One region of the Mycobacterium burgundiense genome, then DNA from elsewhere that is predicted to be linked to it. Evidence: riboswitches for the same ligand, from Rfam matches in the RefSeq annotation. Region 1 holds a riboswitch; the other holds the start of a gene.
What was found. A riboswitch is a leader RNA that binds a small molecule or an ion and turns the genes downstream of it on or off. The one in region 1 is predicted to bind S-adenosylmethionine.
Positions count from the first base shown of each region.

Region 1 (6,891 bases):
GGATAGAGCCGGTCGGAGGTGATGCCGCCCACCACCGTGGGGACCGAACAGGACCGCAGCGCCGCGGCCACCCCGCCGCGTCCACGACCCACGTCGTGGCTCGAGAGCGCGTCGGAGAGTGTCACATAGCTGCCGGCGTCGAACCGGGCGCGCAGCTTGGCGCCCTGATACTCCAGATAGCTCTCCACCGCGTACCGACCGCCGGTCAGCGGGTCCTCGTCGCCCTGCGCGATGTTGCCGAACCGGGTGTCCAGCTCGACCTCGCCACGGTAGGTCAGGTGTGCGAACCTGCGCGCGATCTGCAGCCCGGCATCCGGGCTGCGGCCGGTCTCGTAGTAGTCGCCACCCTGCCAGTCCGGGTCGGCCTTGATGGCCGCGATCTGAGTGCTCTGGGTGCCGATCTGATCGGCCGTGGCGCGCGCGCCGACCGCCAGCACCAGCCCGGTGCGCACCGTATCGGGATGTCCGACAATCCATTCCAGCGCTCGGGCACCGCCCATCGAGCCGCCCATCACGGTGGCGACCTCGGTGATGCCGAGGGCGGCCAGCGCGGCGATGTCGGCGTTGACCTGGTCGCGGATGGTGATCACCGGAAAGCGTGAGCCCCATGGCAATCCATCGCGCTTGCGCGAACTCGGTCCGGTCGAACCGCGGCAGCCGCCCAGCACATTGGTCGCCACCGCGCACCAGCGGTCGGTGTCGATCGGCGCGCCCGGCCCGGCGATGCCGTCCCACCAGCCCGGGGTCGGGTGCCCCGGTCCGGCCGGGCCGGTGATGTGCGAATCGCCGGTGAGCGCATGCAGCACCATGACGACGTTGTCGCGAGCCGGGGACAGCTCGCCCCAGCGCTGGACGGCGATGCTGACGTCGTCGAGCACCACACCGCTTTCCAGCTCGAGTGCACCGATGTTGACGATCGCGGTCTCACCCTCGGGGGGCAGGACGGCGTGCGCGAATACGCGCTCTTCGGAGATGGTCATGTCCGGCTCACTCAAAACGCCGCCACGGCTTGGGGGTCCGGGTGCCCCACGGCTCCGGCGGCGGCGAAGCCACGCTCGAGGTCGGCCAGGATGTCGTCGATGCCCTCGATGCCGACCGCCAGGCGCACCAGGCCCGGGGTGACCCCGCTGCTGAGCTGCTCCTCGGGCGAGAGCTGCTGATGCGTGGTGGAGGCCGGATGGATCACCAGCGACCGCACGTCGCCGATGTTGGCGACGTGGCTGTGCAAGGTGAGCGCGTCGACGAATGCCTTGCCGGCGGCGACTCCGCCGGCCAACTCGAAGGCCAGCACCGCGCCGGTGCCCCTGGGCGCCAGCTTCTTTCCGAGGTCATACCAGGGTGAATCCGGCAGTCCGGCGTAGTTGACGCTGGTGACGCCCTCGTGGTCGGCCAGGTACTTGGCGACGCATTGCGCATTCTCCACGTGGCGTTCCATCCGCAGGCTCAGCGTTTCCAGGCCCTGCGCCACCAGGAAGGCGTTGAACGGGGAGGCGGCCGAGCCGAGGTCGCGCAGCAACTGCACCCGGGCCTTCAGCGCGTAGGCCGGTGCGCCGAGTTCGGCGAACACCACACCGTGGTAGCTGGGGTCCGGCGTCGTGAACCCGGGGAATCGTCCGCTGGTCCAGTCGAAGGTGCCGCCGTCGACGAGCACCCCGGCGATCGCGGTGCCGTGGCCGCCGAGGTACTTGGTGGCCGAATGCACGACGATGTCGGCGCCGAGCGCCAGCGGTTGGATCAGGTACGGCGTGGCGATGGTGTTGTCCACGATCAACGGCACGCCGTTGTCGTGGGCCACCGCCGAGACCGCGGGGATGTCGAGGATGTCGATCTGCGGGTTGGAGATGGTCTCGGCGAAGAAGGCCTTGGTGTTGGGCCGCACCGCCGCCCGCCAGGACTCCGGATCATCGGGATTCTCGACGAAGGTGACCTCGACACCGAGCTTCGGCAGCGAGTGCTGGAAGAGGTTATAGGTGCCGCCGTACAGGCGCGGGGAGGACACGACGTGATCGCCGGCCGCGGCGATGTTGAGGATCGAGATGGTCGAGGCGGCCTGACCCGATGCCAGGAACAGCGCCGCGACGCCGCCCTCGAGGGCCGCGACGCGCTGCTCGACGACATCGGTCGTCGGGTTCATGATCCGGGTGTAGATGTTGCCGGGTTCGGCCAGGCTGAACAGGGCCGCGGCGTGGTCGGTGCTGTCGAACGTGTAGGAGGTGGTCGCGTAGATCGGCAGGGCCCGCGCATTGGTGGCGGCATCGGGCGTCTGGCCGGCGTGGACCTGCTTGGTCTCGAACGACCAGGAGGCGCTGTGATCATCGGTTTTGTTGCTCATGGGGTGGTGTCCTTCGGTAGCTGGTCTCGGATGCTTGTCCGTCGGCGCTGGCACGACGGATCGACGCGCACGGGTGCGCGTCGGTTCAGCAGCAGTGACACATATCGGGCCGCATCAGGTTTCCCTGTCTACTCTTGGGGCCCGCGTACCGGACCCGCGCTTGCCGTGTAACCCACTGGATGGTTGGTCCAGTGACTACTCAACCTGGTCATCACCCGGGGCACCCCACCGCGGTTGGAGGGTTGCCGGCCAGCAAGCCGGGGCTTGTTGCTGGCACTCATGACCGATACGCAGAATATCCCAACCGACCGAGTGTCGGCCAGCAGGCACGCTTCAGCCACCCGCGAAACGTCCGGTGGGGTCAGGCCCGGCGCTGTTCGGGGCCCGGCGCGGAGTGCTCGTCGAGGAAGGCGATCAGCAGGTCCGCGACGAGGTCCGGAGCCTCCAGCATCGGGATGTGTCCGACCCCGTCGAGGCGGGTGGTGCGCGAGGTGGGGGGCAGATTGTCGAGGAAGTGCCGGTGGCCGCGCACGGCGGGGAAGACCCGGTCCTTCTCGCAGACCACCAGGTGGGTCGGGACCTCGATCTCGGAAAGCTCCAGCAGTCCCGGCAACATCAGGGTCTTGACCAGCAGCGCGAAGTAGGCGCGGCAGTGCGTGGCGTCCGCGACGAGGTCCACCAGGTCGGCGTCGGTGGGCCCGTCGGCGGGACCGCTGACCGCCAGCGTGGCCACCCGGCGGGCGAAGGGCAGCCGAAGGATCCGGGGCCCCAGCAGGCGCGCGGCCAGCAGGACCGGACCGCCGGCAATGAACTTCGCCACGGTCTCGAACTTGACCGGTGACCACTGCGTCCAGCCGCCGGCCGGGGCGATGCCGGTCAGGGTGCGGGCCCGGCCGCGTCGTTCCAGCTCGAACGCGACCCAGCCGCCCAGCGAATTACCCACGATGTGGGCGGTGTCCCAGCCCAGTTCGTCGAGTTGTCGTTCGACGTGATCGGCGAGCAGTTCGGTGTTCAAGAACCACGTCCCGGCGTCGGGTCCGCCGTGGTGGCCGACCATCGTCGGGGCGAAGACCTCGTAGCGCCCGGTCTCGGCGAGCTTCTGCCCGACCGTGGACCAGACCTGCTGCGAGCACAGGAACGGATGCAGCATCAGGACCGGTTCACCGGTGCCCAGATGAATGGGGGCGCGACGGAACGTCATGACCCGACTTTAGCAACTATCCGGTACCCCCGGTACCGGCTCGCCTGCGGCCGGGCGGCGTCCGACGCGTTGGTTAGGGTGGGGCCTCGTGATCGTCACGACCGTCAACGTCAACGGCATCCGGGCCGCCGTCAAGCAGCGCTCAACCGACAATCTTGGTTTGCTGGCCTGGTTGAAGGAAACCCGCGCGGACGTGATCTGCCTGCAGGAGACGCGCGCGGACGATGAGCAACTGGCCGAAGCGCTGGCCCCGGCCATCGCCGACGGCTGGCACCTGGCGTCGGCGGACCCGCATCTCAAGGGCCGCAACGGCGTCGCCGTGCTGTCCCGCACCCCCTTCGACGAGGTGCGCATCGGCTGTGGCGCCGACGAATTCGCGTTGCACGGCCGCTACCTCGAAGTCGACACCGCGGGCCTGACCGTCGCGAGCCTGTACGTGCCGACCGGCGAGGCCCAGACCGACCGCCAGCTGGAGAAGGAACGCTTCATGACCGCGATCGCCCACCGGATGGCCCAACTGCGCGCGACCGGCCGGGACGCGCTGCTGTGCGGGGACTGGAACGTCGCCCACACCGAGAACGACATCAAGAACTGGAAGGGCAACCTGAAGAAGTCGGGATTCCTGCCCGAGGAACGGCAGTGGGTCACCGATCTGCTGGCCACGGGCTGGGTCGACGTCGTGCGCGCGCTGCATCCCGAGGGGCCCGGTCCGTACAGCTGGTGGTCCTGGCGCGGCAAGGCGTTCGACAACGACGCCGGCTGGCGCATCGACTACCACCTGGTCACCCCCGCGCTGGCCGCCCGGGCCGTGACCGCCGGCACCGAGCGGCCGGCCGCCTACGCGCTGCGCTGGTCGGACCACGCGCCGGTGACCGTCGAATTCGCGGATGAAAAGATGGCCGCATCATGAGCGACAGCAGCGCGGCCCGCCGAGTGGTGTTCTCCGGCGTCCAACCCACCTCCGATTCCCTGCACCTCGGCAACGCGCTGGGCGCGATCAACCAATGGGTGGGAATGCAGGACGAGTTCGAGGCCTTCTTCTGCGTGGTCGACCTGCACGCCATCACCGTGCCCCAGGAGCTCGAGCCGGAGGTGCTGCGGCGCCGTACGCTGGTGACCGCCGCGCAGTATCTGGCGTTGGGCATCGATCCCGCGCGCAGCGCCATCTTCGTTCAGAGTCACGTGCCCGCCCACGCCCAGTTGGCTTGGGCGCTGGGGTGTTTCACCGGTTTCGGGCAGGCGTCTCGGATGACGCAGTTCAAGGACAAGTCGGCCCGGCACGGCAGCGACGCCACCACCGTGGGGCTGTTCACCTACCCGGTGTTGATGGCCGCCGACATCCTGCTCTACGACACCGATCTGGTTCCGGTCGGCGAGGATCAGCGCCAGCATCTCGAGCTCACCCGGGACGTGGCCCAGCGCTTCAATGCGCGGTTCCCCGACACGTTCGTGGTGCCCGAGGCGCTGATCCCGAAGGCCACCGCCAAGATCTACGACCTGCAGGATCCGACGGCGAAGATGAGCAAGTCCGCGGCCACCGAGGCCGGGCTCGTCGCCCTGCTCGACGATCCGGCCAAGACCGCCAAGAAGATCCGTTCGGCCGTCACCGACAGCGACCGGGAGATCCGGTTCGATCCCGACGCCAAGCCCGGGGTGTCCAACCTGCTGACCATCCAGTCGGCGGTGACGGGCGCCGACATCGACGCGCTCGTGCGTGGCTACGACGGCCGCGGCTACGGCGACCTGAAGAAGGACACCGCCGAGGCCGTGGTGGAGTTCGTCGGCCCGATCAAGACCCGGGTGGACGAATTACTGGCCGATCCAGCCGAATTGGAGTCCGTCCTGGCCGCCGGTGCGGACCGGGCGCGGGAAGTGTCTGCAAACACGCTGAACCGGGTATACGAGCGGCTGGGCTTTCTTCCGCAACCGTCGTAGGAATAGGACACAGGCTATGACCGAGCCGGCCGAATCGGACGCCAAGCCCGGAATCCTCGATCGCCTACGCGCTCGGCTGCCCTGGTTCGACCACGTGATGCGCGCGCAGCAGCGCTACAACGACAGCAAGGGCGACTTCTACGCCGCCGGCATCACTTATTTCACGATCTTCGCGCTGTTTCCGTTGATCATGATCGGATTCGCCGCGGGCGGCTTCGTGTTGGCCAGCCGACCGGATCTGCTGGAGCAGGTCGAGAACACCATTCGCCAAACGGTCAGCGGTGATCTCGGCGGGCAACTCATCGACCTGATGGATTCGGCCATCTCCTCGCGCACCTCGGTCGGCGTGATCGGCCTGGCGACCGCGGCCTGGGCGGGGTTGGGCTGGATGGCAAATCTGCGCGAGGCGCTGTCGCAGATGTGGGGTCTGTACCGGGGGGAGCGCCCGGGGTTCCTGCGGACCAAGCTCTCGGACCTGGCGGCGCTGCTGTCGGCGTTCGTGGCCATCGTCATCACCGTCGCGTTGACCACGTTGGGTAACGCCTCGGTGATGGAGAACGTGCTGGGCTGGTTGGGCATTCACGACGCCACCGTGCTGGGCCCGGTGCTGTGGATCGCCTCGACGCTGCTGGCGCTGGTCGTGTCGTGGATGTTGTTCACCTGGATCATCGCCCGGTTGCCGCGCGAATCGGCCACTTTGCGTAGCAGCGTCCGGGCCGGCCTGATCGCCGCCGTCGGTTTCGAGATCTTCAAGCAGGTGGCCTCGATCTACCTCAAGTCGGTGGTCACCGGCCCGGCCGGCGCGACGTTCGGTCCGGTGCTGGGCCTCATGGTGTTCGCCTACATCACGGCCCGGCTGGTGCTGTTCGCGACGGCCTGGGCGGCGACCGCCAAGGAAAACCTCACCGAAGACGTGATCCCGGCGCCGGCCCCGGCCGTGATCAACAGCCGGGTGATCACCCGCAAGGGTCTGGGTCCCGAGCAGGCGGCGCTGGCCGCCGTCGTGGGAGCCTTTGGCGCGCTGGGGCTTTCGCGGCTGCTGCAGCGTAAGCCGGAGCGCTGATGGCGCTGGCGACGCCCTGGTCGCGGGCGCTTGGTCTGGACGCGCCGATTGTCAACGCCCCGATGGGAGGTGCGGCCGGCGGCCGGCTGGCCGCGGCGGTCTCGCGCGCCGGCGGGCTCGGCATGATCGGGATGGGCAGCTCGGCGACGGCCGCGTCGCTGCGCGCCGAGGTGGCCCAGCTCGACGGGCTGGACCGGCCGTTCGGCATCGGGTTGGTGCACTGGGTGATGGCGGCCGAACCGGAACTGCTCGAGGTCGCGCTGGCCGCGCGGCCCACGTTGCTGTGCGTCAGTTTCGGCGATGACTGGACCTGGGTGCGGGCGGCCCAGGCGGCCGGGGTTCCGACGGCGAGCCAGGTGG
Region 1 is NZ_OY726397.1:3,859,804-3,866,694, reverse strand. Features, by position in the region: gene metX (homoserine O-acetyltransferase MetX) at 1-980, opposite strand, end outside; gene RCP80_RS18285 (bifunctional o-acetylhomoserine/o-acetylserine sulfhydrylase) at 992-2,332, opposite strand; SAM riboswitch class IV at 2,484-2,617, opposite strand; gene RCP80_RS18280 (epoxide hydrolase EphH) at 2,694-3,533, opposite strand; gene RCP80_RS18275 (exodeoxyribonuclease III) at 3,622-4,443, shown strand; gene trpS (tryptophan--tRNA ligase) at 4,440-5,468, shown strand; gene yhjD (inner membrane protein YhjD) at 5,485-6,531, shown strand; gene RCP80_RS18260 (nitronate monooxygenase) at 6,531-6,891, shown strand, end outside.

Region 2 (6,891 bases), 1.8 Mb from region 1:
CAGCGAGCCTAGGGATCACCATCCCGCGGGCGTACGGTGGCAGCGTGCACATCGACGTGATGACGACTCCGCAGCCGCTGGAAAAGATCGGCGATCTCGCCCGACGTACGCAGGCCTTCGGCTTCTCCGGTCTCCTGTTCACCGAGACCGGGCGAACCGCGTATCTCAATGCCGCGGTGGCCTCGCAGTGCGCGCCCGGCCTTGACCTGTTGACCGGTGTCGCGGTGGCGTTTCCGCGCAGTCCGTTCGTCACGGCCGCGACGGCCTGGGAGCTCCAAGAGGCCACGGGCGGGCGGTTCCGGCTCGGTCTCGGCACGCAGGTGCGTACCCATGTGGTGCGGCGATACGGTGCGGCCTTCGACCGGCCCGGTCCCCGACTGCGCGACTACGTGCTCGCTGTGAAGGCGTGTTTCGCCGCGTTCCGGACCGGGACGCTTGATCACCACGGCGAGTTCTACGACCTCGACTTCCTGACGCCCCAGTGGAGCGCGGGCCCCATCGACGCACCCGATCCGAGTGTCGATGTGGCGGCGGTGAATCCGTGGATGCTGCGGATGGCGGGCGAGGTCGCCGACGGGCTGCATGTGCATCCGCTCGGCGAACCCGGATACATTGCGCGTCACGTCGTGCCGAATGTCGCTGCGGGAGCGGCGAAGTCGGGACGATCGCCGTCGGAGGTCGCGGTGATTGTGCCGGTCATGACGATTGTCGGGGATACCGACGAGGAACGGCATAACGAACGTGAGCTTGTGCGGGCCAGCTTGAGCTTTTACGGCAGCACGCCCAACTATGCGTTCATCTGGGATGAGGCCGGGTTCGAAGGGACGACCGCGCGGATCCGCGAGAAGCAGAAGGCCGGCGACTTCGCCGGAATGGCGGACCAGATCACCGACGACCACATCGCGGCGTTCGCCACCGAGTCCACCTGGGACGGTCTGGCCGGCGCCCTCGGCGAGAAGTACGCCGGTGTCGCGACCCGCCTCGTGCTGTACAACGCGGCCAGCGATCTCGAGCGTTTCGAACGCTACGGCGCGGTCGCGCGGGCGATGTCTGCAGTGCCCGATTAAAGCTGGCGTTCCGTCGTCGGCCGGCCCGGGCCGCCCGCCCGTCACTCCCGTACCGTGGCCGGTGGTCCGGTAGCGAGCGTAGGGTGGATTTCGGGCACTGCACAGGGGGGTTATGCCGTGATCGAGATGATGACTGACACGCCCGAGGGCGTGACCGGGATTCGCGTCTCGGGCACAGTCACGGGCGAGGAACTGCGCGCATTTGAACCGCAGATGCGCCAGCTGCTGGACACCGATGAGATCAGGTTCGTCGAGGTCATCGATCCGGACTACGAAGGCTTCGGCCGCGGCGGGCTGGCCGAGGACATCCGGATGGGCTTCGGTGTGCTCTTCAAACACCACTCCGCATTCAAGCGGATGGCGATCGTCACCGACACGGACTGGATTGTGCACGCGCTACACGTGCTGGCGTGGATGGTTCCCGGCGAGCTCAAGATATTCGGTCTCGGCGAGCTGGAGCAGGCGAAGGAGTGGGCCGCGGGCTGAGGGCGCCTCCACGGCCGTTGCTCAGGTCTTTCTGGCCAGCATCCACGCCTCGCCCTGACGTTCGTCGGCGGCGATCGTCTCCAGTGTGGCGAAGGAGGCCGTCAACTCCCCCGGCGCCGCCCGGAAGCGCCCCGGTTCGGCGCCGACCGCGCTCAGCCAGCTGATCGCCAGCAGCCCGCCGGGGGCCAACCGGTCGATGATCGCCTGATCGAGGCGACGGTCCCGGAACCGTTGGCAGACAATGACGTCCGTGGGTGGACCGGCCGGAAGCCCGGCGTCGAGGTCGACGACTTCGAATCGGCAACGATCGCCAACGTCGCTGCGCGCAGCGAGCTCTCGGGCCTGGTCGATGGCGATCGTCGAGACGTCGACGCCCCATACGTCGAGGCCGCGACGGGCCAGCCACACGCTGGTCACGCCCGGTCCGCACGCCAGGTCCAGGGCGTGCCCCTCAGTGGGGAACACGTCTTCAAAGTGGGCGAACGCCGGCGGCGGACCCACCGATTCCATGGACGGTGCCGGGCGCTCCCGGTAGCGCTCGTCCCAGCGGGTGCGGTCCTGGTCAGTCATTGCGACTCACCCGTGCGGTGCGCCCGTCGCCCGCTCTTCGGCGAAGCGAGGCCCGGTGCAGACACAGCTATGTGCCGTCAGCCGGACAACCGTCACCAACACCGGATGCCTTTTCGTATCGCGCCGCAATCTGCAAGGGAGCAGATGCGTTCACGGTGCGCAGTTTGGCATTCCTGATCTCCTGTTCGACCCAGGTATCTTCCACGGCGCGCTGCAATTTAGAACGACGATGAGCTTCGGCGGCCGCGTAGGAACCGTGGCGCGCGATTTGATCAGCCGTTCGGGAGTAGTGCGACGCATGCCACTGCCGGGGAGGCTGTGGCTCGCCAATCCAGCCACGCTCTGCGCTCATGACAACCTCTTCTGCCGAGGACGGTCGCCCCGTCCCGCCTGCCTGGGCCGCTCCAGTCGCCGCGGACACTGCGCACGCACGTTGCGCCTGATGACTTGATCAATCGACCGGAACATAATCCGCCCTCCCTGCCCGGGAGTCTCCACCACGGAGACACTCTTGCCCGCACCAAACGGTTTAGGCCGCTTCGTCATCCGAGCCACCCACCAGCGTGGGGTTGGCGTACCGTCCAGTCGGAGCTTGGCGACGGCAACTCGTGAAGCAATCGTCATGGTACAGGGCTCGGGCCACACAGCAGCCGTGATGGCGGCGGTCTAGCGTGCGACCTGATCTCATCACCATTCTCCATCCCCTGCCGTGAGTACACCGGTGATCTGAACCGAGAGGTTTCGTTGCGTAAGCGAAGAATGCGCACCCCATCAAGACCTTTCGGCCTTGCCTGTCAGACCGCCAAGTTATAGTCGGGGTGCGTCATGAGATGCCGTACCAAGCTCCGACTAAGCGGCACGCCAACCCCACGCTCGCGGGTGGCTCGGATGACGACGCGGCCCACGCCAACCGGTGAGGGCAAGAGCGCCTCTCCTGGCAGAGGCACGAAACTCGGGGAATATCGCGATGTCTCAAGCGAAGGACTGCGCCTCTATTGGCCCTGGGCACCGCAAGCAATGGCTCCAGGCATTGAAGGTGCACCTCGGCGTGGCCGCCCAGAGACGTCGGGACGAAGCGCGGGTGGAAGACCGACATCGTCTGCGCGCCAAGGTGTTCGGATTGGACCTCAGTGATACCCGGGACGTGTGAGATTCGACCGCATGTCGTTTCTGATGCGGACCGCGGTAACACGAAGTCCCAGTCTGCTCTATCCGAACCCCATTGAGAGGATCACACAAGATGAACGTTCAGCGAATCGAAGGCTACGACATCATCGGCGACGTCCACGGATGCGCCACCAAGCTCGAGGAACTACTCACCGAACTCGGCTACATGGCCGAGCCCGCAGCCGCATACCGCCATCCCAGTCGGCAGGCGATCTTCGTCGGCGACCTGATCGATCGCGGCGACGAACAGTTGCGCGTGCTCGAGGTGGTCAAGGCCATGGTCGATGCGGACAGCGCCCGGATCGTCATGGGCAATCACGAGTTCAACGCCCTCGCCTATGACACCGAATGGCCGCCCGGCAGCGGGAAGTACCTACGCCCACACGATGACCCGGACGACGAAAGGTCGGAGAAGAACGCGAAACAGCACAAGGCCTTCCTCGACCAGGTCACCGGCATTGACCGGCAGCGATACCTGCAGTGGTTCAAGACGATTCCGCTCTGGCTGGATCTCGGTGGCCTGCGGGTCGTCCACGCCTGCTGGCACGCGGACTCCATCGCAGTGGTCGAGCACCACTGCGGATCGAATACCCCGTTCGCCCACATCGACCATCTGGTGGCGGCCAGCACCGAGCACCATCCGCTGTACCGTGCGGTCGAGACGCTGCTGAAGGGCCCCGAGATCAGTCTGGTCAACCATGGGCAGCTCCCCTACCACGACAAAGACGGCACGCCGCGCGACAACGCCCGAATACAATGGTGGAACAACGGCGGCCGCACCCTGCGCGACATCGCCGAAATGGCAGGCAATTTCACCACCGCGGCCGGCGAGCCCTACCCGCCGCTGCCCGACCTGGAACTGCGGAGCGACACCCGGTCCTTCGTCTATACCGACGAAATCCCGGTGGTCTACGGTCATTACTGGCGGCAGGCGCCTCCGAAACACCGGCACGACTGGACGGACTACACCGCGTGCGTCGACTTCAGCGCGGTGAAAGACGGCGCGCTGACCGCCTACCGCTGGTCGGGCGAGAGCACAATTCAGCGCGAACACTCCGTGACTTCAGGCGGATGGTGAGCCGCGGCCGTTCATGACTCGAGGTTGACCCGTCGCCGGAACAACTCCGCGGGGCGTCCTCGCCCGCCCGCCGTGGTGGCGCCGGTCGCGACGAGTTGGGACTCCATCGAACGCCGGAACGTGTCACGTTGCAGCGCGGACCCCGCGACGCCCTCGTGGACCAACCGAAGGTCGCGCAGGGTGAATTCCTCGCCGAGCAGACGGTCGGGATCCGGCGACGCTTCGTAGCGGGTGCGCACGTCCTCGACGGACAGCGCGATGATGTCGGCGTGGTCGTAGATCAGTCGGCCCGGTGCATGCACGGGGACCAGTCGGGTGGTGGCGACGAGGCGGCTGGTTAGCCGATCTGGCGGGACGACGGCGACGTGCGCCACCGACAACACCCAGCCACGATCGTCGCGCTCTGGGTCATCGAAGACGTGGAGTTGGCGGGGGCATAACCCGGTCACGTTGGCTTTGTCCGCCAGTGCCCGAGCGACGGCGTCGGCCAGGGTCTCGCCGGCGTGCAGGAAGGTGCCCGGCAGCGCCCAACCTCGACCTCCTGTCCGCCTGACCTGCAGGACCGACAACCCGACCGCAGGATCGACGGTGAGCACAGCCGCGTCGACGGCAACCGAGGGTCTTGGGTAGTCCCCCAGGGTGCGTCCGCTGCTGTCTCTGTGGTTCTTGTTGTCCATGTCAGTGCCCCAGCGTACAGTCCATCTCATTTAGCGCACTTTTGCGCAAATTGAACTGGGGGTGGAGATGGCATCACTGAATGACCGGGTCGAGGGCGTGCTGTTGGGGACCGCGGCGGGGGACGCGCTGGGCGCGCCGTACGAGTTCCAGCCGCCGCGAGGGCCCGAGTTGCCGGTAGAGATGGCCGGGGGTGGGCCGTGGGAGCCGAGTGAATGGACCGACGACACCGCCATGGCGATTGCCATCGCCGAGGTCGCCGCTACGGGAGCGGACCTACGCGAGTCGACGGCGCAGGACGCCATCGTGGCTCGCTGGCACGAGTGGTCTTTGGGCGCCAAGGATGTCGGCATCCAGACGCGGTCCGTTCTGGCCACAGCTGCCCGCGAGGGGCGCATCTCGGCGGCCCACGCGCGCACCGCGGCGGCGACGCTGCACGAGCGCACCGGTCGCACCGCCGGCAATGGTTCGCTGATGCGGACCGCGCCGGTGGCGTTGGCTTATCTTGATGACGAGCACGCCCTGGTGGCGGCCGCCCGGGCGATCAGCGAGCTCACCCATTTCGATCCCGATGCAGGCGATGCCACGGTGTTGTGGTGCTGCGCGATCCGTCATGCGGTGCTGACCACGGAGTTGGATGTCCGAATCGGGTTGCGCCACATCGGTGGTGACCGCCGAGAGGTCTGGTCGACACGGATCGAACAGGCAGAAGTGTCTCGTCCCTCCGATTTCGCCAACAACGGATGGGTGGTCGCGGCGCTGCAAGCTGCCTGGTCGGCGATTGCCACCACCGTGGCCGGGCCCGGAACCGACCGGGCCGAGCATCTTCGGCGCGGCCTCGACGCGGCGGTGCGGGCCGGCAATGACACCGATACGGTCGCGGCGATCGCGGGCGGTCTGCTCGGTGCGGCCTACGGTGCGTCGGCCGTGCCGCTGGAGTGGCGCCACCTGCTGCACGGCTGGCCGGATCTGACTGCGCGCGGACTGGTGGGGCTGGCGACCGCCATCCACCGCAAGGGCCGCCCCGCCAAGGGACCGACGTATCCGGGTTCGCGGATCAACACGCTCACTCCTCACCCGTACGATCCGGACGTTCTGCTCGGCGGTGTCGGGGCGCTGCGTCGACTGCCGGCCGAAGTGGACGCGGTGGTCTCACTGTGCCGCGTGGCCGACGCCGACGTGCCCGCTGGGATGCCGCACGTCGAGGTGCGGTTGATCGACAAGACCGATCCCGACGAGAACCCGCACCTGGATTTCGTCCTGCTCGATACCGTGCGCGCAATCGAAACCCTTCGGGCTCAAGGGCGCACGGTGTTGGTGCATTGCGCCGAGGCCTACAGCCGTACCCCCACCACCGCGGCGCTATATGGTGCGCGGTTGCGCGCGGTCGGCGCGGACGAGGCGTTGCGGGACGTGCTCGCGGCGCTACCCAACGCGAATCCGAATCCGGCGTTTCGGGAAGCGTTGCAGCGCTTGGGAGAGGCACTGCAATCACCACCGCAGCCCGCGGATGCCGGCAGGCGAGATGCCTGATCGAGACACCGAAAGCGAACTGACCTGGCGCGGCGTGCTCGACCCCGGTCAATTGTCCGATCGCCTTGTTGCGACCGCGCCCGTCTTGCGGACCCCGGACGCACCGCGTACGACGTCTGCCTGGAGAAGGAAGCGGCCGGTACCCGCACGGCGGGACGCTGGCCGACGAAGGGTTTTGTGCAAAGCGCGGATCGCCATTTCGTCTCGCACGGACGCCCTGATTATCTACGGTGTCGCCCATGGTCATCATCTCTTCGTAATCAACATCGCCCGACCAGGCATCGCCGGTAGAATAGCTGGATGACCAGTGCGTAC
Region 2 is NZ_OY726397.1:2,015,631-2,022,521, reverse strand. Features, by position in the region: gene RCP80_RS09430 (hypothetical protein) at 1-12, shown strand, start outside; gene RCP80_RS09425 (TIGR03617 family F420-dependent LLM class oxidoreductase) at 45-1,067, shown strand; gene RCP80_RS09420 (SpoIIAA family protein) at 1,185-1,553, shown strand; gene RCP80_RS09415 (class I SAM-dependent methyltransferase) at 1,575-2,123, opposite strand; gene RCP80_RS09410 (hypothetical protein) at 2,191-2,475, opposite strand; SAM riboswitch class IV at 2,626-2,737, opposite strand; SAM riboswitch class IV at 2,945-3,055, shown strand; gene RCP80_RS09405 (metallophosphoesterase) at 3,364-4,368, shown strand; gene RCP80_RS09400 (NUDIX hydrolase) at 4,380-5,045, opposite strand; gene RCP80_RS09395 (ADP-ribosylglycohydrolase family protein) at 5,113-6,576, shown strand; gene RCP80_RS09390 (nucleotidyltransferase family protein) at 6,877-6,891, shown strand, end outside.
Region 2: another riboswitch for S-adenosylmethionine. It lies ahead of RCP80_RS09410 (hypothetical protein); the one in region 1 lies ahead of RCP80_RS18285 (bifunctional o-acetylhomoserine/o-acetylserine sulfhydrylase).